Regions from separate parts of the Pseudoalteromonas sp. HF66 genome, predicted to be linked through region 3. Evidence: predicted binding sites of a transcription regulator. Region 3 holds the regulator's gene; each other region holds the start of a gene.

Region 1 (7,542 bases), on a different contig from region 3:
CGACGTTCCATTTCGCCTACACACCAACGCAATGCATTGGCTGCTTCTTTCATGTCAGTAACAACTTCACATAATAAATGTGGGATGCCTTCGTACACAGAAAGTTCAAGCATTTTCGGGTCGATCATGATCATACGAACATCATCAGGGCCCGATTTGTATAGTAAGCTTAATATCATTACATTAACGCCCACTGACTTACCTGAACCAGTTGTACCCGCAACAAGTAAATGTGGCATTTTGCCAAGGTCAGCACACACTGGCTCGCCAGCAATGTCTTTACCTAACACCATAGTCAGTGGTGATGGGTTTGATTCAAATTTAGGTGCGTTAATAACTTCACTTAAACGCACGATTTCACGATGTTTGTTAGGTAACTCTAAACCAACATAAGTTTTACCCGGAATAACTTCTACAACACGTACGCTTACTGCAGAGAGTGAACGCGCTAAATCTTTAGCTAAGCCAGTGATTTTAGCTACTTTAATACCCGGCGCTAAATCAAGCTCAAAACGCGTTACAACCGGACCTGGGTATACACCCACAACCGCAGCTTGGATGTTAAAATCAAGTAATTTGGTTTCAACTAAACGAGAAATACCATCTAATTCTTCTTGTGATAATGGGTTTTTCGCTTTATCTGGACGATCTAATAAATCCAGCGATGGTAACGGATTTACAGGCGGTTGCTCTTCGAGCAAGGCTTCGAATTTTTCTTTCGCTGTTGGTGGTGGCTGATACGCAGGTTTTGGTTTAGGCATTGGGCGAGCAGGCGAAACAACCGTTGTTACAGGCTTTTCTTGCTCTACTACAGGGCTCTGATCAAGCGCATTAAGTGCCGATACAGTATCGAATGATTCATCATCAAGAGCACTGAATCCAATTTCTTGGTCAAGAATATCATCAAGCTCATCAAAGCCTTTGAAGTCTTCATCTGCTTTTTCAGCAGACTTTTGCTGTTGCTTGGTCGCTTTTGGCTCATCTTCATCAGCATCATTGAAGCTAATAGCTGGCTCGTTTTCTGGTTCTACAAAGTTGGCGTCAGGCTCTGTGGTGGCGACATCTTTAACTGCTTCTTTTTCACGGTGCATCCAAGCAGAAAATTGCTCACGTAAAAAGTAGAATAATTTCATTACCCACTTGCCGACAAAATCGACAAATTGTACCCAAGAAATCCCCGTTAATAGGGTTAATCCAGCAAAGAAAAAGCACAGTAATAGAATCGAGGTGCCGGTAAAATTAAAGGTCGGCATCATTGCTGTTGCAATGACATCCCCTACTACCCCACCAGATGAGAAGTTATAAATATCGTCGAAGTTAATGCTGCTAATGGCAGTCGCTGAAGTAATAAACAGCGCAAAGCCAATGACACGTAAGGCAAGTGTGGTGTAATCAAGCTGAAAAATACGATGTGGCTGTTTAAACAATAAATAACCAAATAATTGAATAGCAACAGGGACTAAATAAGCAAGCCAGCCAAAAGTGAGTAATAGGATATCTGCAACCCAGGCCCCCGCAGTGCCGGTAATATTCTTAACATTAACAAATTCACCGGTTTGCGACCATGAAGGGTCGGCAGGATCAAAACTGATTAATGCACATAAAATAAATACTGCAGCAAAGGTGCTGATGATTAGCCCCGTTTCTAACAGTCTTTGAACACCATTTAGGCGCATAGCTCCCTATTCCTTATTATTCTTTACTGATCGATTAGCAGTGAAATACCTTAGCAGGAAATGCCGTTTGATGCACTTTATCTTAGCCTTGATGGACTGATAATGAACAAGTTTTTGTTACTCTATGTGTATTTTAACAGTTTAAGCAATATATGGGCGAATAATGACCCCTTCTTCACCTTTTACTTCTTCCATTACCACATACGTTCGGCTTTCACTGACATTAGGTAGTTTTAGTAGAATATCGCCTAGTACATTTCGATATTCCGACATATCATTTACCCGCGTTTTTAATAAAAAGTCGAAATTACCCGACACCAAGTGACATTCAATAATTTCGTCGTGCTTTTTAACAGCGGCGTTAAACTCTTCGAACACATCAGGTGATGTTTTGGTGATGGTCACTTCTACATAAACGGATAAACCCTGCCCAAGCTTAGCAGGATCTACTACCGCTTTATATCCGAGTATATACCCCTCCCTTTCAAGCTTTTTTACACGCTCTAAACACGGGGTGGCACTTAGCCCTACACGCCTTGCCAGCTCTACGTTAGAGATCCGACCATCGTGCTGTAATTCCATTAATATTTTACGGTCTATTCTGTCGAGTAATTGATGCATAAGCCAAACCAGAGTTTTGCACTGTTTTTAAGTTATTTTTAGATTATATCACTAGAAATGCATTAAAAAAAGGTGAGACACACTGGCTAGTCATGAATATAATAGTCAAAAATTTTATCCCGTTCTATTAAGGCGAAAAACTATGATTATTGGTGTACCTAAAGAAATCAAAAACCATGAATACCGTGTAGGTATGGTTCCTGCGAGTGTTCGTGAACTAGTAAACCATGGCCACCAAGTGTTTGTTGAGACTGATGCTGGTATGGGCATTGGCTTTACGAACGAAGATTATATTGCGGCTGGTGCTGAAATTTTACCAACAGCAGCAGACGTTTTTGCTAAAGCTGAAATGATCGTTAAAGTAAAAGAGCCACAAGCTGTTGAGCGTGCTATGTTACGCGAAGACCAAATTCTATTTACTTACCTTCACTTAGCACCGGATCTTCCACAAACTGAAGACCTTGTTAAAAGTGGCGCAGTATGTATCGCTTACGAAACAGTAACTGATTCACGTGGCGGTTTACCACTTCTAGCTCCTATGAGTGAAGTTGCAGGTCGTATGTCTATTCAAGCTGGTGCACAAGCGCTTGAAAAAGCAAACCACGGCCGTGGTATGTTACTTGGTGGTGTACCAGGTGTTGAGCCAGCTAAAGTAGTTGTTATCGGCGGCGGCATGGTTGGTCGTAGCGCAGCGCAAATGGCTGTTGGCCTAGGTGCTGATGTTGTTGTTCTTGACCGTAACATCGATGTATTACGTGCATTAGATGCGCAGTTCGGTAATAAAGTTAAAGCTATCTACTCTACAGCTGACGCGTTAGAAAAACACGTACTAGAAGCTGACCTTGTGATCGGTGGCGTATTAATCCCTGGTGCTGCAGCGCCTAAACTAGTAACGGCTGAGCACATCAAAGCAATGAAACCTGGTTCTGCAATCGTTGACGTTGCAATCGACCAAGGTGGTTGTATCGCAACTTCTAAAGCGACAACTCATGCTGATCCTACTTTCATCGTTGATGAAGTTGTTCACTACTGTGTTGCTAACATGCCAGGTGCTGTACCACGTACTTCGACGTTTGCACTTAACAACGCAACATTACCTTTCATCATCAACCTTGCTAACAAAGGCTACAAGAAAGCACTTCTTGACGATGCAAACTTCTTAAAAGGCTTAAACGTGATCAAAGGCCAAGTTACTTATAAAGAAGTAGCTGAAGCTTTCAACATGGAATATGTTGACCCACGTACAGCTGTTGAAAATGCTTAATTAGCATTGTGAAACAAAAAAAGCAGCGATATCGCTGCTTTTTTTATGCCAGTTTGCAAATAAATCGCTTTATCTGCAAACCGCTATATTATTGATTAACGACGTTTAGTTTGTTTAGCGCGTTGATTGTGCTTTTTAACCGCCTTACGAATTTGGTTAATTTTAGCACGCTTGTCTTTACGCTTTTCAGGAATAACCGACAGCTTAGTTTGCGTTTCGCGGCCTAGTTGTACTGTTTTACGTAAATAGTTTACCGTATCTAAATCAAGCTCAGCCCAACCACCTTGAGGTAAGCGCTTATCAAGCTCTAACTTACCGTAACGAATACGGATAAGACGCGATACTTCAACATCTTGTGATTGCCATAAACGACGTACTTCGCGGTTACGACCTTCAGTTAATGTGACATTGAACCAACGATTGATCCCCTCACCACCTATAGGTTTGATGTTCAAGAATTTTGCAGGGCCATCATCAAGTTCAACACCTTTTGTTAAAGTGCGCAGCGTATCATTAGTTACTTCGCCAAATACACGAGCAGAGTATTCACGCTCTACTTCGTAACTTGGGTGCATTAAACGATTTGCAAGTTCACCGTCATTGGTGAACAGCATTAAACCTGCGGTATTAATATCTAAACGACCTACCGCTATCCAGCGCTCGCCATCAACACGTGGTAAGCGATCAAATACCGTACGGCGGCCTTCCGGATCTTTACGTGTACATAACTCACCTTCTGGTTTGTTATACATAAGTACACGACAAATACGGTCAGCTTTGTCTTCAATTTTTACCACGTGACCGTCAACACGAATCACATCGGTTGTTTCTACACGGTCGCCTAAACGCGCCACTTTACCATTCACGCTCACGCGGTTGGCATCGATGTATTTTTCCATTTCACGACGTGAACCCACGCCTGCACGGGCTAATACTTTTTGTAACTTTTCAGTTTCTAAATTACTCATTCAGATAGTTCTCTCACAGAAGGATCGCTCAATAGCTGGTTGATTTTACTCTCCTGAAGTTCAGGTAATGGTGGTAATTCATCTAAACCAGCTAATGAAAAATAGTCTAAGAAAGCGGATGTTGTTGCATACAAAGCAGGGCGACCTGGCACTTCTTTGTGGCCCACAACCCTTACCCACTCTCTTTCTAATAAGGTTTTAATAATCCCTGAGCCAACGGTTACTCCCCGTACTTGTTCAATTTCACCACGGGTAATAGGTTGCCTGTAGGCAATCAAGGATAAAGTTTCTAATAGTGCTCTTGAGTATTTAGGTGCGCGCTCTTGCCATAAGTTTGCCAGCCAAGGTGCTAAACTCGCACAGGCCTGAAATCTATAACCGCTACCTACTGCAACAAGCTTGATACCTCTGGTTTGATAATGCGTTTGAATCTGTTCAATTGCATTATTAATGCGTGGCATAGATACGCTTAAATCAGCTAATACTGTTTCTTTTAAATGCCGTTTAGACACGGGTTTTCCAGCAACAAAAATCGCAGCTTCTATGATTTCGACTAACTGTTCATCACTGATACGTTTTGTGGCCATCGTTACTAAAGGTCATTTTAAATCACTAACGCTCTATTATGACAGAAGTCAGCCAAGGTTGGAAAAATTATTATAAAAAAGCCAGTGTAAAACACTGGCTTTGGGGGATATTTCAAAAATGAATAATGAAATTAGCTGTTTTTAACCATTTCAAGGGCATCATCTTCGGCAACATCGCTGCCATATTTGCTAATGTAGTTGATAAATTCAGTACGACTTACACGCTTATCTTTGTTGCTATCCATATAGCCAAAATGATTTGCGATGTCGTCGTCATCTGCTTCTTCAATTGATACATAACCATTTTTATCGTTATCTAACGATTTAAAGTCATTTTCGATGCGGTCAAATCTAGCGATTTCTGCTTTAAATGCTGATTCAGACACCTCGCTATCAGTTGCCACTTTACCTGTATTTAACTGCATATAAGTATTAAATTCAGTGCGGCTAATTTGCTCATCCATGTTGGTATCGATATTTGAAAAATGATCCCAAATTGCATCGTCATCAGCTTCTACTTTAGAGATATAACCGTCATTGTCATTATCTAGGCTACCAAAATCACTGTCGATTTTTGCTAAAGAGTTACTTGCAGAACATGCTGATAGGCTTAATGCTGCCAAAATTGTTGATGCTAGAGTTAACTTGTTCATAAGACATTTCCTTGTAGTCGATTAGATTCACTTCGACTATTACAAGTTGAATGCCAAAATGTCTTACTGACTAAAATCAAGCACTTACAAAACAGTTAAGCTAAGGTTAAGCCTATGATTTAGCAAGCTTTTCATAGCTTGCTGTAATTTTTTCATAAAAAAAGCGCTCATAAGAGCGCTTTTCCATATAGCCATAATATCGCTATTAGATAGCTGCGTTTTGGTAACGCTTAACGAAGTCTGTTACAGCTTCGCCATTACATTTTAAAGTATTTAAGTTACCAATTTTTTCACGCACAGGTGTTAAACCTTTTTTAAGTGCTGTGATACAAAGTTGAGTTTCTTTTTGCTCATTTTTAGCAAACACTTCAACAGCTGCTTTAGCTGCTTCTTGTGATTGTGCTTTTTTAGCAATGTCACGGATGTCAGTACCGTTACATAAAATGCTTTTTGAAAAACGTGACATTGAAATGCCATGCTTTGCTGCTTCTTTACGTGCAGCGGTAAACCCTTCGTTCGCACTTAAGCTACATAACTTTGATTCAATACGGTTATCAGCTGAAAAGTAGTGCGGGTTGCTTGCTAATGAGCCAAATGAGATACATGCAAGAGAAAGCATCACTAATTGTTTTTTCATGGTTTACCTTTAAATAGTACATAATATGAACGGATGGTTTGCGCGCATTATATAAACAAAAATAAGTAGATCAACTGAATTATTTATTTAATTTAATAATTAATAGTGAGTTAACAATGTTTTTAAATTAAGCAGCAATTGATCAACATTTACCCAATTTGATTTTCGTAATTAGCTCATGAATAAGCCCTAGTTTGATGATAGAATTGCGCTAAACACTGAAACAAAAATAATAGGTGCACCATGAAGGTAATCTCATTCAACATTAACGGCCTGCGCGCCCGTTTACACCAGTTGCAAGCCGTAATTGATAAACATCAACCAGATATTATTGGCTTACAAGAAATCAAAGTGCATGATGAGGCCTTCCCTCTCGAAGACGTGCAAAAAATGGGTTATCACGTTTATTTTCACGGTCAAAAAGCGCACTACGGCGTGGCTATGTTATGTAAGCAAGAACCAAAATCAGTCGTTAAAGGCTTTGCAACCGATACTGACGAGTCACAGCGCCGTATGATCAGTGTTACTGTGACACAAGAAAATGGCCGTGAATTAACGGTGATGAATGGCTATTTCCCGCAAGGCGATAATATTGCCCACGAAACCAAGTTCCCATATAAGCGTCAGTTCTACAAAGATTTAATGACCCATTTAGAAGATAACCACACGCCTGAGCAAGATGTTATCGTGATGGGCGACATTAATATTTCACCGACCGATCTCGACATTGGTATTGGTGAACCAAACCGTAAGCGCTGGTTAAAAACAGGTAAGTGTTCGTTCCAACCAGAAGAGCGTGAATGGCTAAGCACTTTATTAAACTGGGGCTTTAAAGATACATTCCGAGAGCTTTACCCAGAAAAAACCGAGCAATATTCGTGGTTTGATTACCGCTCAAAAGGTTTTGATGACAACCGCGGTTTACGTATTGATGTGATCTTAGCAACTCCAGCGCTTGCTAAACGTTGTGTTGAGTCTGGCATCGATTACGAATTACGTGGTATCGAAAAGCCATCTGATCATGCCCCTATTTGGTCAACTTTTAACGCATGATAGACACTATGCAATGGCAGCTCCCTTTGTGGAGCTGTGTGGCTTTAATACTTTGGCTGAGTTTCGATAAACAAAGCGCATCA
Region 2 (7,542 bases), on a different contig from region 3:
TTGCCCGCGCTGAAAGCTCGCAAGTACAACTTAATAAAGCCCCTTTTAGTGTGCCTGATTTAATCGATTACTGTCAGGGGATCACAGCTCCCTTATGTGCGAATAAAAATATCGAGTTTAAAGTCAAATGTGACCAAAGTATTAGTGATAACTTGGTTGGTGATCAAATTTGCTTGCAGCAAGTATTAGCTAACCTACTCACTAACGCAGTAAAATTCACCGAGCAAGGTACAGTGACATTAAACTTAATGCTGGTGGAGGAATCTGCTGAGCAGCAACTTATTTGTTTTACAGTCAAAGACACCGGTATTGGTATTAGTAAGGCCGATCAAAGCCGCTTATTTGATGCATTTACCCAAGGCGATGAATCATTAACGCGCTCTCATCAGGGGGTTGGTTTAGGTTTAGCGATTGTTAAATACGAAGTTGCATTGATGGGAGGCGAAATTAAGCTTGAAAGTGAAAAAGGCAAAGGCAGTGAATTTTGCTTTTGCTTGCAGCTCGATAAAGCCGTAGAGCCTGTGAAAAAAGAGCTGGTTTCATTGCCTTCTAGTACTGATCTATCTGGACTTTTAGTACTTGCTGTGGATGATAATCCACTAAATTTAAGCATTATTAAAAGCATTTTAGAGCAAATTGATGTCACTGTTGTGTGTGCACACAGTGGTGAAAAAGGCATTGAGCTGGCAAAAAGCCTCAGACCTGATCTCATTTTTATGGATATTCAGATGCCAGAAATGGATGGTTGTCAGGCAACGCGTATTATTCGTCAGTCTTTCACTAAAGAGCAAATGCCTATTTATGCACTCACTGCACACAGTGAAAGCGAAGATATTGAGCATTCTATTTCGGCCGGTATGAATAAGCATCTCACTAAACCTATTGTTGCCAGTAAATTATTTTTAGCAATGAGTGAGTTGGATAGGCCAAAAGAAGTCTTTTTTGATCAAGCTTTTATAATGTCTCAGTTTGCAAATAATACTAAGTTAGTATTAACTATGTTGTCGAAGTTTGCGACTATGGCAGCTGAGCAGCTATTACAAATCTCTACATTAAAAACTACCAATGAGTTGGTTCGTGTAGTTCATAATGTTAAAGGATCAGCTGGCAATCTTGGTTTTAAGCGATTGTCAGCGTGCGCACAACAATGTGAAGCTAGGCTTAAAGCAGATGGCGAATTGCCCGAGCAATTAAATGATGAATTGCAATGGCAAATAAAACAGGTCATTGCATTTATCATTGAACAAGGATCTACTGATGTTGAAAAGAGCCAAGGTACTGATTGTTGATGACGATCCGTTAAATCGCTTGGTATTAGAGAAAACATTACAGCAAGACTATGATGTTTTTTGTGTAGAGAGTGGCGAAAAAGCACTGACGTTTTTAAAAACGCAGACTGTTGATTTATTGATCTTGGATATTGTGATGCCAGGCATTGACGGTTATGAAGTGCTAACTAAGTTAAAAGAAAACGCTGCCACCAGTATGTTGCCTGTTATATTCATTTCTGCAAATACCAGCCATGATGACGAAGCTAAGGGCCTTGAATTAGGCGCGATGGATTACATCACGAAACCATTTAGTGCTGCTATCGTTCGTGCCCGTGTACGCAATCAGCTGCTGATCAAACAAAAAAATGACTTACTCGAAATGCTCGCCTCAATTGATGGCTTAACTGAGATCCCAAATAGACGTTATTTGGATGAAAACTTAGCGCGAGAGTGGCGCCGGTGTCGTCGAGATCAAACTCCGTTATCAGTGTTATTAATGGATGTCGATCATTTTAAACGTTACAACGATTGCTATGGCCATCGTGCAGGTGATGACTGCTTAAAAAAAATTGCTCATGCCTTAGTTGGGGCGTGTGAGCGAGGCAGTGACTTTGTTGCTCGTTATGGTGGTGAAGAGTTTGCTGCGGTACTTCCAAATACCTTTGCCAATGAGGCTATCTCGTTTGCAAATAAACTACGAAATGCAGTGAATGAGTTAAACATTCTACACAAAGCGTCGCTAAATGCCGACCATGTCACAATTAGTATTGGTATTGCGACCACAGAAAATGGTCAGGTTTATGCAGAACAAACCTTGCTAGAAGAGGCTGATTTAGGTCTTTATCAGGCTAAAGATGCCGGGCGAGATCAAATTGTATCGAGAATGATCGCTGTAAATGAATCAGAGTAGGCAAAGCCTACTCTTAACTTTAGCTTGCTAATTAGCCGTTACTTAGCGATTTATAAATTGTATCACCCACACCAATTAACTTATCATTTTTAAATACGAGTGGCGTACACTCGTCTTTAGTCATCTTGCCATCAGAATGAATGCTATGTGTTACATAGAATAATACCTGATAAACATCATCACCTTGCTTTAACAACTCGGTAAAGTTAGGTGTATTCAGTTTGTTTAATACGGTTTGGTAGCTTGTATCTAATGCGAGATTAGAAATCACTTCACGGTTACTTTTATGCTGTTTTTCCCAGCTAGAAGAACTACCAGCCCAATGAGTGTCGGCTTCACCGTCAGAAACAGCGATGACACAGCCAGTTAAAAATGGTGCAGTTAGAGCGGCAATTAGAAGTGCTTTTTTCATGTTTTTTATCCCTAAGAAATTGTTTTATAGTTAAACCTTGATAGCAAACTGCTTGCCAAAAATTTTATTTCTAATAAAATCATTGGGTTAATGTTATTTTGCGCAATGGGGCTAAGTAAAAAGTCACTAACTACTTAGCTCTATTGACTAATATATTGCCTTTTAGACCAACCTGTTACGCATCTCGCCCTGATTAAATGCCTGAATATTTAAAGCTATTTCGTTAACTAAGCGAACAATAGACTCTTGGCTTGCCCATGCGATGTGAGGCGTGAGCAATAGGTTTGACCCTTTGTAGAGTGCTAGCGGGTTTGATTGCTCTGCGGGTTCTTTGCTGAGTACATCAACACCAGCTCCAGCAATGATATTATTAGCCAATGCATCTGCTAAATCAGCTTCATTGATGATACCACCACGGGCGGTATTAATAATGATGGCTGACGGTTTCATCATGCTTAACTCTTCCGCGGCTATTTGGTTGCGAGTTTCATCAGTTAGCGGGCAGTGAACACTAATAATATCCGCTGTTTTTAGGGCGTCATTAAAACTGACGCGACCTTCACGAGGTGCTTGGCCTTTACGCTCACTGATGATGACTTTGGCACCAAAGACTCGTGCTACGTCGGCAACGGCTTTACCCAGTGACCCATAACCAACAATTGCCAATGTTTTGCTGGTAATTTCATTAAAGCTGTAATCTAGGCGACAAAACATCGGGCTTTTTTGCCATAAGCCTTGCTGACAATCATTAATGTATCTGTGAGTATTACCCAATAAATTAGTGATTAGAGTAAAGGTATGTTGCACCACACTTGGTGTTGAATAGCCCGCTACATTTGTCACTGCAATGTTATGCTTCTTAGCCGCCTCTAAGTCAATGTTGTTAGTACCTGTGGCTGCAACGCAAATGAGTTTTAATTTAGTCAGCTTAGCCATGGCGTGCTGATCAATCACCACTTTATTACTGATAACTACATCTGCATCTTGGCTGCGCTCAACAACTTGTTCTTGGCTGGTTAAGTCATAACAGGTTAATTTACCTAATTGCGCTAAGGCATCTAACGAAGTGTTGGCTAATGTCGCTGCATCAAGGACAGTAATATTCATGTGCTTTCCTTTTTTAATTTATTGCTTGACCTTGGGGTGTACTCCAAGGTTTATAGTGAGCATAATAAATAAACGCTTCACAATGGAGACGGTGATGAAAATAGGTGAGTTTGCCCGTCAGTTAGGTGTCTCAACAGATACGCTAAGGTACTACGAAAAGCATGGTTTGTTAACGCCAAGTTCGCGTTCAGACGTAGGATATCGTTTTTACTCTGAGGATGATTATAAGCAAATGGCTTTTATTCTCAGAGCAAAGAATGTTGGCTTTAGTTTGGCTGAGATTAAAGAGCTACTTCAGATTAAATTTCATAAAGATCAGCACTCTTGCCATGAAGTTAAAGAGATGACGTTACAAAAACGTGATCTCGTTGCACAAAGAATTGCAGAGCTTACTCGCTTTTATGACTCACTTTCATTATTGGCAGATAAATGTTGTGGCGGTGAAGAACCTGCTGAAAACTGTTCGATACTAACGACGCTGGAGGATATCGATGGACTTACTCATTAATTTTTGGCACCTGTTTTTACTCTCAGCACCTTGGTTAATGCTAGGCTTATTCATCGCAGGTCTTTTAAATGTGTATTTGCCTGCCAACTTTCTTAATCGCCATTTAGGCAAAGAAGGCTTATGGACCACAGTGAAAGCGGCCTTTATTGGTGCCCCAATGCCACTGTGTTCATGTGGCGTAATCCCTGCGGCAATTGGTTTAAGAAGAGCGGGGGCGTCAAAAAGTGCCACCACAGCATTTTTGGTATCAACTCCTGAAACTGGGGTCGATTCGGTCTCCGTATCTTATGTGTTATTAGGTCCATTTATGGCGGTGATTCGCCCTATTGCAGCCGTATGCAGTGCGATTGTGGCAGGTGTTTTAGTAGGTAAAGACAGTGAACTTCATCAACAGCAAAGCACAATACCAAATAAAGAAAGCACTAAAACAGACTCTTGTTGTAGCAGTAAACAACCAGAGCCTATGACCGCATCAAGCTGTTGCAGCAAAGAGGCACCTGTTAAGCCCGCGCAAAGTTGTTGTAATAAGCAAACGCTTAAAGAACCTGAGCCTGTTAAAAAAACAAGTTGTTGTAGTAGCAAGGAACTGCAACCAACACAGGGTCAGCAACACAGTTGCTCAACAGAAAAAGAAGCACCTTCGCAGAAAAGCTGTTGTAGCAGTGAGCACTCAACTAAAACCGTTGAAAGTCGTTTTAGCAAACTGAAACGCGCGGCGAGTTTTAGTTGTAACAAGCTGCTTGAAGACACCATGATCTGGTTAATGATCGGTTTATTCTTTGCTGCTCTAGTACAAACTTATGTACCAGAATCTTATTTAAGCCAGTGGGGTAATGGCATCCTTGCGATGCTGGTGGTCATTTTAATCAGTATTCCTATGTACATCTGTGCGACTGCATCGACACCTATTGCGGCAGGCTTATTACTCAGTGGTGTGTCCCCCGGTGCGGTGCTTGTGTTTATGTTAGCTGGGCCAGCAACTAATATTGCAACGCTTGGTGTGGTTGGAAAAGAGCTTGGCAAGCGAGCAGTATTTGCCTACCTATTAGGGGTAATTGGAACGGCGCTAGCATTTGGCTTTTTAACCGATTATTTAGTGGCGCAGTATGGTTTTGTGGTTGCGCCTATGATGGGCGAAGAGCATGAAGTTTTACCTCATTGGTTAAGTCTTGCAGCGGGTATTGTATTGGCGATTTTAATGCTTAGATTGGTCCTCAAAATGGTATTAAAAAAGTCGTCTCAAACTGGTAAGAGCATTACTTAATTATTTGTTATAAAAATATTTTTTTACATTGATTGGGATTTAAGTTGGTTAACTATCGCGTCTCGGTTCGCATTTAAAATTGTCTGAGTTATAATCCGCCAATTATTTTTAACGGCACGCATCGCGTGCCGTTTTTTAACTTAAGTAGTTTTTAATGAGTGAAAGTGTGGATAAATACGCCGACATAAGACCTTACAATGATGATGAAGTAGCTGATTCAGTAGCGCGTTTGATTGCTGATAATGCCTTTGTAGATGTAATCGCTAAGTATAACCTACCGCGCTTTTTATCGAACTTCCCATTTCTTACTCGTCCATTGGTACGCAGCCAACTGCGTAAAAAATGGGGTAACACCTCATCGGTTGAGCAAGTTCAGCATGAAGTGGCTGATTATTTAAATAAATTAATTACCCGTACGACTTCAGAAGTGACGTTTTCTGGCATAGATAAACTAGATCCAAAACAAGCCTACTTATTTATCTCTAATCACCGCGATATCGTGCTTGATCCTGCGCTGGTGAATTGGGGCTTGTTTAAGCACAATATGCCGACAGTGCGCATCGCAATTGGTGATAATTTACTGCAAATCCCTTATATCACTGAGTTAATGCGTTTAAATAAGAGCTTTATTGTGAAGCGTTCAGCGAAAGCACCCAAAGAGATGCTAAAAGCGCTGTCGCAGCTGTCTGCTTATATCTATGACTCACTCGCTGAAGGCCACTCAATTTGGATAGCGCAAAAAGAAGGCCGAGCAAAAGACGGTTTTGATCAAACAGATCCAGCCTTACTTAAAATGTTGCAGTTACAAGGTCGTAAGCAGAAGAAAGAATTTGCTGAGTACGTACGCGAACTAAAAATTGTACCTGTGTCTATCTCTTATCAATACGAGCCATGTGCGATTGCTAAAGCGAAAGAGCTTTATCATAAACAGCAACATGGTCAGTATGTTAAACAGCAGGGTGAAGACATTGCCAGTATTGTTGAAGGCTTTAGTACAGCCAAAGGTCATGTGCATTTAGCTTTTGGCGAGCCAATTGAATCGGGCTGTGAATCGCCTGAGGAGCTTGCAAAAACGATTGATCAGCAAATAGTTGATTCGTTTTTCTTACACCCAGGTAACTATATAGCGGGTGGTTGCACGCAAGCTATAATTGATGAAGAAGATGCCGCTGCCTTTAATGAGCGCATGGCGAAAGTGCCAGAAGAGTTAAAACCTTTGGTATTAGCGATGTATGCAAAACCATTTCATCGTAAAGCAGAACTTGCTACAAGCGAGTCTGAGTAAGCGATACAGTTAGTTTAAGAGGCCACTTTTTAAAGTGGCTTTTTTTATGGTTAATTTTCAGGCTATACTTTTAATATTCTTTATTAACCGGCATTTGTGATGCAACAAATTGAAATATTTGAAATTCCAAGCCCTTGCAAAGGGATATGCCAAGTTAATAACCGAGGCTATTGTAAAGGCTGCTATCGCAGTCGGGATGAGCGTTTTTATTGGAATCAGTTTACTAACGCGGAAAAGCGTAAAGTGATTAGCTTATGCCAACAGCGTTACAAACGTTACCTTCAGAAAAAACAGCAAGCACAACAGCAGCAAACAAACCCTGAGCAAGGTGGTTTTGATTTTTAAAATTCAGTGAGGTGGTATTTTGATTTTAGAAAGTGCACCGTACCGTTTTCATCAAGCTTTTTGAGTACCATGGTCAGTTGTGGAATTATTGCTTTATGGCGTTTGTGAACAAAGTGATAGCTCTGCATTGGCATTAACACTTGTTTATGAAAGGCTGTTTGATTAAAGTTTGGGTGCTTAGTTGACAGTAAAAAGTCTAGCAATATTGTCCCTTCAACACGTTTTTGTGTTAGTAAATTAAGCTGAGCAGTGACATTTCTGACTTTGATAACATCACCATTAAATGGGTGACGTTCGATATAACTCTGTGCAGCTGGGTAGCTTGATTGAATTGCTAAAGACTTGAGCTCTTCGTATTGACATTGCTGGCAATTTTTCAGCAGCACTAAATTAAAATCAAAAAGCGGATAATCGACTTTCAATAAATTAGGATAATTATC
Region 3 (7,542 bases):
AGATCGTGTACACACTATTTTAGTACCTGTTGAAAATAAAAAAGACAATAAAGGCCAACCATGAGCACATTAAAAGCAGAGCTTTTAGCTAAGAGCTACAAAGGCCGCCAAGTGGTTAAAAATGTCGGTCTGGAAGTTGAAGCTGGCAGTATTGTTGGCTTGCTTGGCCCAAATGGTGCTGGTAAAACCACGACTTTTTACATGATTGTAGGCCTAGTTCCGAGCGACAAAGGTAAAATTAGCATCGATGATAACGATATTACCCTTTTGCCAATGCACAGCCGTGCGAGGTTGGGTATTGGTTATCTACCGCAAGAATCTTCGATTTTTCGAAAGTTAACAGTTTACCAAAACTTGATGGCTATTTTAGAGACTCGTAAAGATCTAAATAAAACCACGCGGGAAGAAACTCTAAATAGCTTATTAGATGAATTTAGCATCCAACACATCCGTGATAGTCAAGGTATGGCGCTATCTGGTGGTGAACGTCGCCGCGTTGAAATTGCTCGCGCATTAGCCGCTAATCCTAAATTTATCCTTTTAGATGAGCCTTTTGCTGGTGTTGATCCAATTTCAGTGTTAGATATAAAGAAAATTATTGAGCACCTAAAAAATCGTGGTATTGGTGTACTAATTACTGACCATAATGTTCGAGAAACCCTTGATGTTTGTGAAAAAGCCTACATTGTTTCTCATGGGGAGCTAATTGCATCAGGCACACCTGAGCACGTATTAGCTGACCAAACTGTACGCGATGTTTATCTAGGCGAGCAATTTAGGCTGTAACCATTACGCCACCGACTAGAGCATCTGCTAGACTTATAACAATGACAATAAATCGATAATAACTTAACTGTCTTTGCACAGTTATCGATAACTTAAAAAAAGGATTGTTAGGGATACATGAGGCAATCATTACAGCTGCGCATGGGCCAGCAACTTACAATGACTCCACAACTGCAACAAGCTATTCGTTTGTTGCAGCTCAGTACATTGGATCTCCAACAAGAAATTCAAGAGGCGCTAGATAGTAACCCTTTACTTGAAGTGGAAGAAGCGGATTACAACGAAGAAAGCATCGGCAAAAATGAACAAAAAGCTGAATCTGACGATGTGCAAGTCAGCGCTTCTGCAGACGAAGCACCTAGCGAATATGAACAAGAAAGCAGTGATGCTCTAAATAAAGACACTGTAAGTGACGATTTAGCCATGGATGTTACATGGGATGAGTACATGAGTGCCGCTCCATCAACATCATCAGGGCCAATGCCAGAAGATGAATCTATTTATCAAGGTGCATCGACCGAAACCCTTCACGAATACCTTATGTGGCAATTACAGCTAACTCCCTTTAGTCCGACTGATGAAGCGATTGCTGTGGCAATTGTTGAGGCTATCGATGACTCTGGTATTTTAACGGTAAGCTGTGAAGATATCGTCGAGAGCTTTAATCAAAATAGTGATGAAGAAGAAATCGAACTTGATGAAGTCGAAGCGGTCCTAAAGAGAATTCAATTGTTTGATCCTGTCGGTATTGGGGCGCGTAGTTTACAGGAATGCCTGTGTATTCAACTTCGCCAATTCGATGCAAACACGCCATATTTAGCTGAAACTAAAATGGTTTTATCTGAGCATATCGAATTATTAGCGAGTCGCGACTATCGAACTTTGATGAAAAAGACTAAGCTTAAAGAAAATGAGCTTAAAGAAGTAATGACGCTAATTCACAGCTTAAACCCTAAGCCTGCGGATAGCATAGTACGCGAAGAGTCTGAGTACGTCATACCTGATGTATCAGTGAAAAAAGTAAAAGGTCGCTGGGTGGTTGAGTTAAACCCAGATAGTATGCCAAAGATTAGAGTGAACAGCCAATATGCGGCTATGTCTCGCTCTGTTAAATCAAGTAGCGACAGCCAATTTATTCGCTCTCACTTACAAGAAGCAAAGTGGTTTATTAAGAGCTTAGAAAGCCGTAACGATACACTATTAAAAGTGACCAACTGTATCGTTCAACAACAACAAGCTTTCTTTGAGCATGGCCCAGAAGCAATGAAGCCGATGGTGCTAAATGATGTTGCTGAAATGGTCGAAATGCATGAATCGACGATTTCACGAGTAACAACGCAAAAATATATGCATACCCCCAGGGGTATTTTTGAGTTGAAATATTTCTTCTCAAGCCATGTCAGCACTGAAAATGGTGGTGAGTGTTCTTCAACAGCAATACGCGCTTTAATCAAGAAGTTAGTCGCTGCAGAAAACTCGGCTAAACCATTGAGTGATAGCAAAATTGCAGATATATTGGCTGAGCAAGGAATTAAAGTAGCTAGACGTACAATTGCAAAATATCGTGAGTCTCTAGCAATACCTCCGTCTAATCAGCGTAAGAGTTTGATTTAGACGTTTTACATAGAAGGAAAAATGCTTATGCAACTAAATTTAACTGGTCGTCATGTAGAAATCACTGATTCATTAAGAGACTATGTAAACACCAAGTTTGCGAAACTAGAAAGGCATTTTGACCATATTAATAATGTTCATGTCATTCTAGATGTAGAAAAATTAAGCCAAAAAGCAGAAGCAACTTTACATGTAAACGGAGGCGAATTGTTCGCTTCTACAGAACATCAAGATATGTACGCAGCCATTGACTCGTTGATCGATAAGCTTGATCGCCAAGTCATTAAACACAAAGAGAAATTAGCTCGACATTAAATTATGAAACTAAGTTCACTTACTAATCAGGACTGCAGCAAAGCTGCGGTCCTTTTTAATAGCAAAAAAAGAATTCTTGAATATATCAGCGAACTGGCTCACCAGCAGCTTCCTCATTTATCTCAACAAGATATCCTAAATGCTTTACTCAACCGAGAGAAGTTAGGTAGCACTGGTATTGGCCGAGGTATTGCTATTCCACATGGCCGAATGAGTGGCGCCGATGAACCTCAGGCGTTTGTCATAGTGAGTGAATCCCCAATCAATTTTGATGCAATTGATAATCGCCCTGTTGACATTTTCGTAGCACTCATCGTACCAGATGGTGACTCTCAGCTTCATCTAAAGACCTTATCAACAATTGCTGATAGACTTAAAGATAAAGAGTTTTGTAAACAGCTGCGTAGTGCTACTACCGATCAGCAACTGTTTCAGGTTATATCAGCAGAGGCATAAATGGAATTAATCATTATCAGCGGTCGCTCAGGCTCAGGTAAATCGGTCGCTTTACGAGTACTTGAAGACTTAGGTTATTATTGCGTTGATAATATTCCAGTCAATTTACTGCCTTCGCTCGTGCGTAGCGTATCAGATAACTACGATAAAATAGCGGTCAGTATTGATGTGCGTAACCTTCCAAAAGAGCAGCAAGAATTTAATGATATTCTTGAGTACCTTCCTGGTTTCGCAAATCCAACACTTTTTTACTTAGACAGTGATGACCAAACCCTGATAAAACGCTTTTCAGAGACTCGTCGTTTACACCCATTATCCATTGATTCTTTGCCACTTGATCTGGCTATTAAACAAGAAAAAGTCTTACTCGATGTGTTGATCACTCGTGCTGATTTTATGATTGATACCACAGATCTCAGTGTTCATCAGTTAGCAGAATCAATTCGCGAAAAGATTTTGGGTAAAAAGGATAAAAAACTGATTATCACTTTTATGTCTTTCGGCTTTAAACATGGTATTCCAAAAGAAGCTGATTACGTATTTGATGCACGTTTTTTACCTAACCCACACTGGGAACCTGATTTGAAGCCGCTAACGGGTCTAGATCAACCAGTAAAAGATTATTTAGCTAGCCACAGCATAGTGCAAAAGTTCACATGGCAAATTCAAACATTTGTGCAAACATGGCTACCACATTTAGAGCGTAACAACCGAAGTTACCTTACCATTGCCATTGGTTGTACTGGTGGCCAACATCGCTCTGTTTACTTAGCGCAAACAATTGGTGAGAGTTTTGCTAAAAGCCATGACAATGTAAAAATTCGCCACCGTGAACAAGACATTTAATTAGGCACTATTATAATGCGCGCTGAAGATACCTTTTTAATTCAAAACAAACTCGGCTTACATGCTCGCGCAGCCACTGTTTTAGCCCAATTAGCACTACAATTTGATGCTAAAATTACGCTTTATCAAGACGATAAAGAAGCTGAAGGTGACAGCGTATTGGCGTTAATGCTACTTGAAAGCAGTCAAGGTAAAGAAGTTAGAGTCGTTTGTGAAGGCCCTGATGCTGATGCAGCATTAACTGCAATCGGTGAATTAATCGCACAGCGCTTTCACGAGCAAGAATAGCATTTGCTAAGCCTTCAAGATTTACGGTAAACTTAATTAGGATATTTGAAATTCCCTTTAAATATCCTACTTTTATATCGCTCGCTTTTCTAAGTTGCAAAACTCTTAATAAATTTATCACAGTGCGACGATATCTCTGCAAATACACCACAAAGCAACTATGCTGTATTTGCTCAGCCTATATAAACTTTTTTCAGTTGTAAGGACGCCAATGCCAGAAGCCTTTGAACAAGATTACCCACTACAACAACTCAAACAAGTGACCAAGTCACTCAATAGTGGTCAATTTGTTCAAGTGCGCGGTATGTTAGCCAAAACGGCGCCTTGTGATACAGCCCTTTTACTTGAGTCTTCTCCCCATAAAATTCGTCGTATGCTTTGGCAGCTGGTTGATCCAGATGTGCGTGGTGATGTTCTAGAAGAACTGTCTGAAGATGTACGTCTTGGTATTATTGCGCAGATGGAACCTGAGCACATTGCTGCCGCCACCGAGGACATGGACGACGATGACTTAGGTGAGGTTTTACGTAGCCTTCCTGATACCGTATATCAAGACGTAGTTAGTGCAATGGACTCGCAAGATAGAGAAAGGGCTACTCAGGCACTTTCTTATCAAGAGCGCTCTGCCGGTGCCTTGATGAACAGCGATACGGTAACAATTCGCCCAGATGTTACTTTAGATGTAGTGCTACGCTATTTACGCCTACGAGGTGAGCTACCAGAAGGCACTGATGACTTATACGTTGTTGATAAGCATAACTGCTTCCTAGGAGCACTTTCGTTAACTACACTGCTGACAAGCCCATCTGATAAAATTGTTCGCGATTTAATGGATGAAGATTGTGAGTCTATACTTATTTCAATGGATGAAAGTGATGTAGCACAACTTTTCGAACGTCATAACTGGATTTCAGCCCCGGTTGTTGATGACAACGCACACTTGCTAGGTCGTATTACCATCGATGATATCGTTGACGTAATCCGCGAAGATGCTGAACATAGCATGCTAAGCCTCGCTGGTCTTGATGACGAAGAAGATACCTTTGCGCCAGTGCTAAAAAGTTCGCAACGTCGCTCTATTTGGCTTGGAGTTAACTTATTAACCGCATTGCTAGCAGCAATTGTGGCAAGCTTTTTTGAAAATACCTTAGCAATTTTGCCTATTTTGGCAGTACTCAATGGTATCGTACCTTCAATGGGTGGCGTTGCAGGCAGTCAAACTTTAACACTGGTTATTCGTGGTATAGCCGTTGGCCATATTAATCAAACTAACCAACGCTTCTTATTACTCAAGGAATTAGCGATTGGCGCACTGAATGGCGTTATTTGGTCGATATTAATTGCCGGTGTTGTTGCCCTATGGCAATGGGACTTTAAGCTCGGTGCAGTATTAGCCTTTGCAATGTTTATGAACCTGGTTGCTGCAGGTATTGCGGGTGCAAGCATTCCATTAATTCTCAAGAAAATGAAAATTGACCCTGCCCTCGCTGGCAGTGTGGTACTCACAACCGTTACCGATATTGTCGGTATCTTTGCCTTCTTAGGTACTGCAACGTGGTTATTAATCTAATCTGAAAACGGCCCTTTAAGGGCCGTATTTATTTCTATTTACTTGCACGCTGCTTATTTTTACCAACTCTTGGTTTAGTATTGGCCTTTTTAAACTGGCTAAAACCGGTATGACGAGTCAGTGCCGCGCGGCCTTTACCGCCCTTCCCTTTAGCTGCTTTCTCGTTGCGACCTTCTTCAGGTACCAAACAGTTTGGCCCCTTACCGATTAGATTCGCTTTGCCCATTTTTCTTAGCGCTTCACGGATCATCGGCCAACCAGCAGGATCATGGTAACGTAAAATCGCTTTGTGTAAACGACGCTGGCGGGCGCCTTTTGGTACAGGCACTTGCTCAGTGTTATTTTTAATATTGCGTAACGAGTTCATCTCAGTATGATAAATCGTCGTTGCGTTGGCCATTGGCGACGGATAAAAGTTTTGTACTTGATCAAGCTTAAAGTCATTACTCTTTAACCAAAGCGCCATATTAACCATGTCTTCATCTTTAGTTCCTGGGTGAGCAGAAATAAAGTACGGGATCAGATACTGCTTTTTACCTGCTTCTTTTGAGTATTTATCAAATAGCTCTTTAAACTTATCATAAGCACCCATACCCGGCTTCATCATCTTAGATAATGGGCCATCTTCGGTATGCTCAGGGGCAATTTTTAAATACCCGCCTACGTGATGGGTAACCAGCTCTTTTACATAGCGTGGATCTTCAACTGCTAAGTCATAGCGTACGCCTGAAGCAATTAAGATTTTCTTCACACCCTTCACATCTCGGGCTTTTTTATAAAGCTCAATGGTTGGCGTGTGATCCGTGTCCATATGCTTACAAATATCAGGATAAACGCATGATAAACGACGGCAAGTACTCTCTGCTTTTTTACTCTTACAGCGCAACTTATACATATTCGCAGTCGGTCCACCTAAGTCAGAAATAACCCCTGTAAAGCCCGGTACCTTGTCACGAATTTGTTCAATTTCATCAATAATTGATTGCTCTGAACGACTTTGAATAATACGCCCTTCGTGCTCTGTGATCGAACAGAAAGAACAACCACCAAAGCAGCCACGCATAATGTTCACTGAGGTTTTAATCATTTCATACGCAGGGATTTTGTCATCACCATAACTTGGGTGCGGAATACGTTGGTATGGCAAACCAAATACACCATCCATTTCTTCTGTTTCTAGTGGAAATGCTGGCGGATTTACCCAAATAGAACGGTCGCCATGACGTTGAAATAACGCACGTGCACAGCCTGGATTTGTTTCTTGGTGCAAAATACGCGACGCATGGGCATAAAGCGGCTTATTCACACTCACTTGCTCAAACGCTGGCAGTTTAACGTAGGTCTTTTCCCATGGTTTAGGACGTGCAGGCTGAACAGTTATTGGTTTGGCTGCTTCAGCACTTAGATCAATACCCGCTTTTTTAAACTCAGATTTACTACAACCCACATCATCTGCGCCATACGGGTTTGGAATTGGATCAATCTTACCGATTTTATCGATAGCTGTAGAGTCACTACCACGCCAACCCGGCAATGGTTCCTTACGAATTACCGCGGTACCACGTATATCTTGAATTGTCTCGACCGACTCACCTGCGGCAATACGGTGAGCCACTTCAACAAGTGGACGCTCAGCATTACCGTAAATTAAAATGTCGGCTTTGGCA
Region 4 (7,542 bases), on a different contig from region 3:
TGAGTTAACCTCAAGCGCACGTGAATTTGCTTGGAAGTTACGCTGCGCACTGATCAAGTCAACTAACTCATTGGTTAGGTTAACGTTTGATTGCTCAAGCGCTGATGAGTTAATTGAACCTAAGGTACCTGAACCTGGTTCGCCAGCAATCGGCTCACCTGATGTTAAACTCTTCTTCCAAGAAGTATTACCTACTTGTTGCAAGCCTTGTGAGTTCGAAAAACGTACCATCGCAACTTGACCTAAGAAAGAAGTATCACCATTACTGTATGAAGCCACAATTTTACCGTCAGAACCGATATCGATACCTGATAAACGACCGACAGTCGCACCATCTTGTTCAAGTGCTTTTACTTCAAAGTTACTAGCATATTGAGTAGGTACTTTATTCGCTGTTGCAGCTTCATCACGCCAGTTCATCGTTACATCATCTGGGAAGCTAGCACCATTAGATAGTAGATCAGATAAACCTGTCGCAGCGCCAGCGCCATTTGGTAAAGTTAACGGATTAAATGATGCATCAGTATTTGCAACACCATCCGTGTTAAGTGGTAAACCACTTGAATCAAATTGGAATGTAGTTAGTGGTGTGTAAGGCGTTGTTGTTTGCTCTACACCAGTTGCATCAAATGGTTTTTCATCAAGTGTGGCATACACTTCCCATTCGTTTTCATTACCTGTTGTCGCTGAGTCTGTTTTCACAAAAAAGAATTGTAAAATATGTGGCTCACCTAATGAATCATACACAGTTGTTGATGTTGAACTGTTATACGTAGCACTTGCTTCGGGATCAAACGGTGTCACAGTTGGCGCAGAGGCACGTGAATCTAAGTTGAATGACGAGTAAACATTCGTCGTTGCACGTGGCGAACCTGATGCATCAGGAATTTGTAGTGCTGAAGATGTACTCAAGCTAACAGAAGTGGTATCACCGGTTGCTTCATCAACAGGGAAACCTTGTAAGTAGTTGCCGCTTGCATCAACAATAAAGTTATCTTGGTTTAACTTAAACGCACCTGCACGAGTATATGTAAAGTCTTGCGCGCCTAAGTCATTCGCCATTGCGAAATAACCTTCGCCAGTAATCGCTAAATCGAGCGAGTTATTTGTGAAAGATAATGAACCTTGATGGAATTGTTGTGCCACCATTGTTGTTCTTACACCGTCACCATTTTTTGTTTTACCAGAACTAAATACTGATGATGCGTACACATCAGCGAACTCTGCACGAGACTCCTTAAAGCCCGTGGTATTAACGTTAGCAATGTTATTTGCTGTAACGTCTAAATCTTTTTGCGCGGCTGCTAAGCCTGTTAATGCAATATTGAAGCTCATAACTCACCTCTAACCTATCTCTTAGCCTAAGCTAACCCAAACCTTTTTTACTTATGCGATTTCAGCTATATCAGTTAGCCTAACCGCACCCTCTTTTGTATTTACGATAATGCCGCTGGCGCCATTAATATTGACACTTTCAATATTCTTAAAGGTCGCCATTGGCATACTGCTGTAGTCTCCATTTACGAAGCCTTCAGCACTAATGTCATACTCACCTTCAGGGAGTACATTGCCATCGTTATCTTTACCATCCCATTCAAAACGAAGAGCACCCGCTGACTGCGAACCTAATTCAATCGTGCGCACTAACTGGCCCGATGAATCTGTTATTCTTAACGTTAGAGACTCAACGGCAGTTTCTGCAACTACCGACCCTTTAGCGAGATTTTCACCATCAAAATCAATCGTGTCAGACTCAAGTAATGCTTGCTTACCAACAAGGGTAGAAGCCTGTAACGCAGAATTTGATGTCATTGAAGCAGTCAGTGATTCAAACTTCTCATTTAAGTTTGAAATACCCTCAGCCATAGTGAAGTTCGTCATCTGCGCAATCATTTGATCATTATCAGCTGGCTTGCTTGGGTCTTGAAACGACAACTGTTGTGTTAAAAGTGAGAAGAAGTCTTCTTGCGTTAAAGTATCATCTTTCTCTTCTGTTTTATTTTGATTGTCTTGCCAACGTAAATTATCTAAATACGTGGATGACGCACTGCTGATGTCGTTACTCATAACTTATCCTCGGTTACCGCTGCCCAAGCAACAGTGTTTTACTTAACATTTGCTTAGCTGCATCAGCAACTTGCACATTTGTTTGGTAAGAGCGAGAGGCAGAAATCATATTTGCCATTTCTTCTACAACATTAACGTTAGGCTTATAGATGTAACCATTTTCATCCGCACTTGGATGGTTTGGGTTATATTCAATTTGCAGAGGCTTATCACTCTCTACAATGCCTAGTACTTTAACGCCAACAGAAGAGCCCTGAGGATTGCTTTGTGATGCTGACGCTTTAGTCAACTCTGCAGCAAAAACAGGATGGCGCGCTCGATACGTCTGATCTTGGCTAGAACTAATCGAATTCGCATTCGAGATATTACTGGCAGTAGTATTTAAGCGGACATTTTGCGCGCTCATACCGGTTGCTGAAATATCAAAAACATTATACAAACTCATGATTAAGCTCCTTGACTACCGAGGGCTTTTTTAAGGCCTTTAATTTTACTACTCATAAATTGCAGGCTTGCCTGATACTCTAATGAGTTCTGTACATACAAGTTTCGTTCCACTTGTATATCAACTGAGTTGCCATCACCTGTATCTGCTTGATTTGGCGTACGAAACATTTCTGCATTACCAACAAAACGACTGCCTCCGGCAATATGTTTAGCATCGGTTCTTACCATACTATTGCCACCTTGCTGGTTGCTTTTTGCCGCTTTTAATGCCGAGGCAAAATCGATGTCTTTCGCTTTATAGCCCGGCGTATCAGCATTAGCGATATTTGTCGCTAATAACTCAGCGCGTTGTGAACGGATCAACATCGCATGCGGATGAACTCCAAATGCTTTATCAAAACTGATAGCCATAACCATCTCCAAAAAATTGACTCTGCAGTGAACAATGCAAAAGATAAGCCAAAAATAAGGAGTAAGCTTTATTTGTATAACAGACTGAAAAATAGATAAATTTAGCAACCTAAGGACTAGGTTGCTAAGGAGAGTTTACTTTTTTTGATAGATAATACCAGGGTTACAACGAACCATATCAAAGCTGTCACTAAGGCCCGCCATTGATTCAGATGCACCTAAAAATAGATAACCTTTAGGGTTTAAAGCTTGAGCAAATTGCGAAATGATTTTAGCTTTTACTTCTGGTGAGAAGTAAATTAACACATTACGACAAAATATAATGTCAAACTTGCCCATTAAGGCGTATGAATCTAGTAAGTTTAAATGTCTAAAGCTCACCATTTTGCGAATAGGTTCAACAACCTGAGCCATTCCATTACCGCTGTCCTTAAAGAACTTCTGACGTCGTTCCATCGACAAACCACGAGCAAGGGCTAACGAGTCGTACTCAGCGTTCTTACACATATCAAGCATGGTATTAGAAATGTCTGTGCCAATTATTTGCGCTCCCATCTTTAATACGCCAGGGTTTTTAGCCTGAAACTCAGCGACCGACATGGCAATAGAGTATGGCTCCTGCCCTGATGAACTTGCCGCTGACCATATTTTCAATGGTCGACGAACATCTTTAAGTTCAGGGAATAGCTTCGTTTTCAATAGCTCAAATGGGTATTGGTCTCGAAACCATAGCGTCTCATTGGTGGTCATCGCATCAACCACAGCGGCACGAAGCTGCCTCTCATGAGGACTTAAGGTTTTACTTACCAACTGTGATAAAGACTCGACATTAAAACGCGCCATAAGCGGCGCTAGGCGACTTTTTACTAAGTAAAGTTTGTTATCACCAAGCACAATGCCACATTGTTGTTCTAAGAAAGAGCGGAATTGATCGTATTCGCTTTGTTGTAAATGCTTATTTTCCAAAGTAATACCACCTATAAATAATTAATCACAATGAACCCACTTTTTCACAGCTGTTGCTAATTCATCTGGGTTAAATTTTGCAATAAAATCATCGGCACCTACTTTTTCAATCATTGCTTGGTTAAATACACCACTTAAAGAGGTATGCAAGATCACATGAAGAGGTGATAATTTTGGATCTGCTTTAATTTCGGCGGTTAAGGTATAACCATCCATTTCCGGCATCTCTACGTCAGATATCAATAAGCCAACGCGCTCAGTAATATCATTTTTACAATCAAGCTGAGCAATCTCACGTAAACGTAATAATGCTTCTTTGCCGTTTTTAGCTAACTCAGTTTGTACACCTAACGGTTCAAGCGCACGTTTAACTTGGTTTCGAGCTACCGCTGAATCGTCAGCAATAAAGACAATACGCTCACCTAAATCACGCTGAATTTCACCCTCACCAACCACTTCAGCACTCACTTCAGTGTTAACTGGACAAATTTCGTTTAAGATCTTTTCTACATCAAGTATCTCAACTAACTCATTTTCAATCTCAGTGACCGCTGTTAAGTATGAATAACGTCCCGCACCTGAAGGCGGTGGCATTATTTTTTCCCAGTTCATATTAACGATGCGCTCAACTCCGCCAACCAAGAACCCTTGCACAGAACGGTTGTACTCAGCAATGATGATAAAACTGTCTTTGATATTTTCAATTGCCGGACCACCTACGGCCATCGATAAATCAATAACAGAGATAGTTTGGCCACGAATGTGCGCAACGCCGCGAATATACGCATTTGATTTTGGCATGTTAGTAAGTGGTGGGCATTGCAAAACCTCTCTTACTTTAAACACGTTGATACCAAAGCGTTGTCGCCCTCTGAGTTTGAATAATAGTAATTCAAGGCGGTTTTGCCCAACCAACTGAGTACGCTGGTTAACTGAGTCTAAAATGCCTGCCATTTCAATCTCCTAAAGATAAACAATCAGAGCTGGAACAATAATTGCCTTCTTTGTGTTAAAGCTACATAAGGTTACGAAGCGTCTGTTTTTTGACGCAAAATATTTATACCTTGTTTTCAACCATAAGCATAGTCGAAACAATATGAGTTTGTTAAAAAAAAGCCGAAGATACAGTGTTTTTTATTTTCTTACTAGCCTGTTGTTTGCAACACAACTGCAGGCAGAAGTTTATAATAACGAGCAACTTCAACAAATCGCTATCGATTTTGTTAGCGAACAGCTCCCTGATCTGGACACCAAACCACAAATAAATGCTTTACCATTAGATGGTCGCATTCCAGAGAGGTTTTGTGAGTCGCCAATAAACAAAGAGTTACCAACAGAACCTCCTTTTAATCGGCAGGTAACTGTACAACTTAAGTGCCAAGACCTAAATAGTTGGACCCAATACGTCCATGTCCGCATAATTGAGCTCGAACCTGTGGTTGTTGTAACAACCAACCTTGCTCGTGGTGAAGTCATCCGTCCAGAGCATTTACGTGTTGAAATGAAACCAAAGCAGTTTGTTAGAACGCAATACGTACAAGATGAGTCTATACTTATTGGCAGCCGTAGCAAACGTAACTTGCGTGATGGCAGCCCTATTGTAATGCGTCAGGTGTGTATGGTTTGCAAAGGCGATAATGTCACTATTTATGCCTCATTACGCGGTTTAAGAATTAAGACCACTGGGATTGCTTTAGAAGATGGCACGTTAGACGAATTAGTACGTGTAAAAAACAAAAAATCAGGTAAAGTATTAAATGCACGTGTGGATGGGGTCGAGTCTGTACAAGTAAATATTTAATTTTTTATATTTATGCTAAAGTATCCGCTGTGCCCGCCGATATAAAGGCATATGTTGGGTAATGTATAGGTCAAAATTATGGTAAGCAATGTCAATAATGGTCAACAACAGCCTTCTGTGTTGACAAATACCAAGCAAAAGAAGCTTGATTTACAAAAAGATAATGCTAATGCAGCTGCTGCAAAGTCAGCCGCACCTAAAGCAAGTGCAGATTCTGTGAGCTTAACACCTCAAGCTAAACAGCTTAAGTCTTTGCAAGAAAAAGCTGAGCAATCATCTGGCTTTGACAGCAATAAAGTAGCTGAGCTGAAAAAAGCAATCAGCGAAGGTAAATACCAAATTGATGCTGAGAAGTTAGCAAAGAACATTGCTGCATTCGAGTTTGATGTCTATGGCTGATCATAATCATTTAATTGCCAGTAAACTAACACAACAAGTTTCGTGCTTAGAGTCTATTGCTGCGCTGTTAGATGATGAATTGACAGCCATTGCTGCAAAACGTGGCGATGGATTAAAGAGTATTGCCCAACAAAAAATCTCTCTGTTACAACAAATCCAAACAATTGATAAAGAAGTTCAAAAGCTTGTTGCGCACAATGATTCGCAAGATGACGAAGTGAGTTCACTTATCAAGCAAGTTAACACTTTACTATCAAGCTGCAAAAAGAAAAACGATGTTAATGCCCATGCAGCCCATCAAGCACAGCTGAGTGTTAAACAACTTAAGGATATTTTAATCGGTGCGCCATCATCGATGACCTACGACCAAGGCGGCAGTGTTATTCAAGGCGATAAGAAAATCGTTCACAACTTGAAAGCCTAAATACTATTTCATTAAAAAAGCGCGATAACTAAGTTATCGCGCTTTTTTTATGCTTGCAGAATTTGCTGGACTTATGCGGCAAGCCAATAGGTTACAACTAGACTAAGTTGCACCTAATAATATGTTACTTTTTTCACTTGGCGCGGTTTTACTTCGCCGATGTATAAATCGTGCACTCGCTTCATATCAAGCTGTAATTCAGTTGCGTAGGTGTCCCCTACTGCATAGGTTTTAATAACCTGTGCACCTTTGATCACACCTTGTACTTGGCTTTGTAATTGATCATTATGAGCAATGCTGTTTTGCACTGTAGTGCCTGCGGAAATTCTTTGCCCGTAAACTTGCTCAGCAAGCTCGCGGTAAGCTTCAAGCTTTGAGGCTTTAATCGCAAGTAGAGTACGTTGCGATTCATTACTGCCAGGCTGAGCACTTATTGGCGCATAACCCACAGCTTTTAGCACCGGGTAGCTATCTGGCTCAATGTAAGTGTATTCTACATGTTTATCAAAAATACTACTGCAGCCTGTTAATGCTGCGCAGGCAACTAGCCCACCTAATAGAAGTACTCGCATAATTTGCTTCCGCTTAAAACTCTTGTCTACAAATATGCACGTTTAATGCCACTGTGGTACAGTCCTTGCTCATTTAGGTTATTCAATAGTTTTAATGCTAGGTGTCAGCATGAACAATAAAACAATAGCCTGCTTAAAAAGCCTTGGCTTAGCTTTTACAATTTTGTTTTCTAACAATAGTTTAGCGCAGTGGTTTGAATCTACAGGCCATGCAGTTGTAAAAAATGGCGATACTAGCCAAGCCAAATCTGCCGCCATTAAAGATGCCATTACTCAGGCGTTAGTGTTTTCTGGCGCTCGAGTAAGCTCTGTACAGACCCTAGTTGACGGGGTTTTGACGCAAGATCAGCTGAAAATAAGTAGCCACGGTGAAATCCAGAAAATAGAATTAATCAGCGAAGATCGTCATAACGACACCTATGCTATTACGCTTCGCTTAGACATCTTTGCTCAAG

What was found. The regulator sigma-54, encoded in region 3, starts transcription at its own class of promoters, with help from an activator protein. The targets are predictions, from matches to a motif close to GTTGGCACGNNNNTNGNNT.
Region 1: HCZ11_RS12850 (EF-hand domain-containing protein) is a predicted target of sigma-54. The motif match lies at 5,809-5,827, and genes of this name have one in related genera.
Region 2: HCZ11_RS08420 (DUF3192 domain-containing protein) is a predicted target of sigma-54. The motif match lies at 2,635-2,653, and genes of this name have one in related genera.
Region 4: flgB (flagellar basal body rod protein FlgB) is a predicted target of sigma-54. The motif match lies at 2,960-2,978, and genes of this name have one in related genera.

Annotation. Positions count from the first base shown of each region.
Region 1 covers NZ_JAATOU010000012.1:34,580-42,121, forward strand. Annotated here, with positions in the region: gene HCZ11_RS12825 (DNA translocase FtsK) at 1-1,676, opposite strand, end outside; gene lrp (leucine-responsive transcriptional regulator Lrp) at 1,818-2,297, opposite strand; gene ald (alanine dehydrogenase) at 2,440-3,561, shown strand; gene rluB (23S rRNA pseudouridine(2605) synthase RluB) at 3,657-4,529, opposite strand; gene scpB (SMC-Scp complex subunit ScpB) at 4,526-5,116, opposite strand; gene HCZ11_RS12850 (EF-hand domain-containing protein) at 5,248-5,769, opposite strand; gene HCZ11_RS12855 (exonuclease III) at 5,975-6,406, opposite strand; gene xthA (exodeoxyribonuclease III) at 6,650-7,459, shown strand; gene HCZ11_RS12865 (energy-coupling factor ABC transporter permease) at 7,456-7,542, shown strand, end outside.
Region 2 covers NZ_JAATOU010000006.1:149,076-156,617, reverse strand. Annotated here, with positions in the region: gene HCZ11_RS08430 (response regulator) at 1-1,289, shown strand, start outside; gene HCZ11_RS08425 (diguanylate cyclase) at 1,258-2,181, shown strand; gene HCZ11_RS08420 (DUF3192 domain-containing protein) at 2,213-2,593, opposite strand; gene HCZ11_RS08415 (D-2-hydroxyacid dehydrogenase) at 2,756-3,700, opposite strand; gene zntR (Zn(2+)-responsive transcriptional regulator) at 3,795-4,208, shown strand; gene HCZ11_RS08405 (SO_0444 family Cu/Zn efflux transporter) at 4,192-5,472, shown strand; gene HCZ11_RS08400 (1-acyl-sn-glycerol-3-phosphate acyltransferase) at 5,627-6,757, shown strand; gene HCZ11_RS08395 (DUF1289 domain-containing protein) at 6,857-7,102, shown strand; gene HCZ11_RS08390 (transporter substrate-binding domain-containing protein) at 7,099-7,542, opposite strand, start outside.
Region 3 covers NZ_JAATOU010000014.1:99,363-106,904, forward strand. Annotated here, with positions in the region: gene lptA (lipopolysaccharide transport periplasmic protein LptA) at 1-64, shown strand, start outside; gene lptB (LPS export ABC transporter ATP-binding protein) at 61-786, shown strand; gene HCZ11_RS14325 (RNA polymerase factor sigma-54) at 904-2,400, shown strand; gene hpf (ribosome hibernation promoting factor) at 2,428-2,715, shown strand; gene ptsN (PTS IIA-like nitrogen regulatory protein PtsN) at 2,719-3,171, shown strand; gene rapZ (RNase adapter RapZ) at 3,172-4,017, shown strand; gene HCZ11_RS14345 (HPr family phosphocarrier protein) at 4,033-4,305, shown strand; gene mgtE (magnesium transporter) at 4,517-5,875, shown strand; gene HCZ11_RS14355 (YgiQ family radical SAM protein) at 5,910-7,542, opposite strand, start outside.
Region 4 covers NZ_JAATOU010000004.1:91,248-98,789, reverse strand. Annotated here, with positions in the region: gene flgE (flagellar hook protein FlgE) at 1-1,335, opposite strand, end outside; gene HCZ11_RS06025 (flagellar hook assembly protein FlgD) at 1,387-2,067, opposite strand; gene flgC (flagellar basal body rod protein FlgC) at 2,081-2,512, opposite strand; gene flgB (flagellar basal body rod protein FlgB) at 2,515-2,925, opposite strand; gene HCZ11_RS06010 (protein-glutamate O-methyltransferase CheR) at 3,061-3,891, opposite strand; gene HCZ11_RS06005 (chemotaxis protein) at 3,913-4,845, opposite strand; gene flgA (flagellar basal body P-ring formation chaperone FlgA) at 4,988-5,692, shown strand; gene flgM (flagellar biosynthesis anti-sigma factor FlgM) at 5,771-6,091, shown strand; gene flgN (flagellar protein FlgN) at 6,084-6,515, shown strand; gene HCZ11_RS05985 (LPP20 family lipoprotein) at 6,629-7,087, opposite strand; gene HCZ11_RS05980 (flagellar assembly protein FlgT) at 7,197-7,542, shown strand, end outside.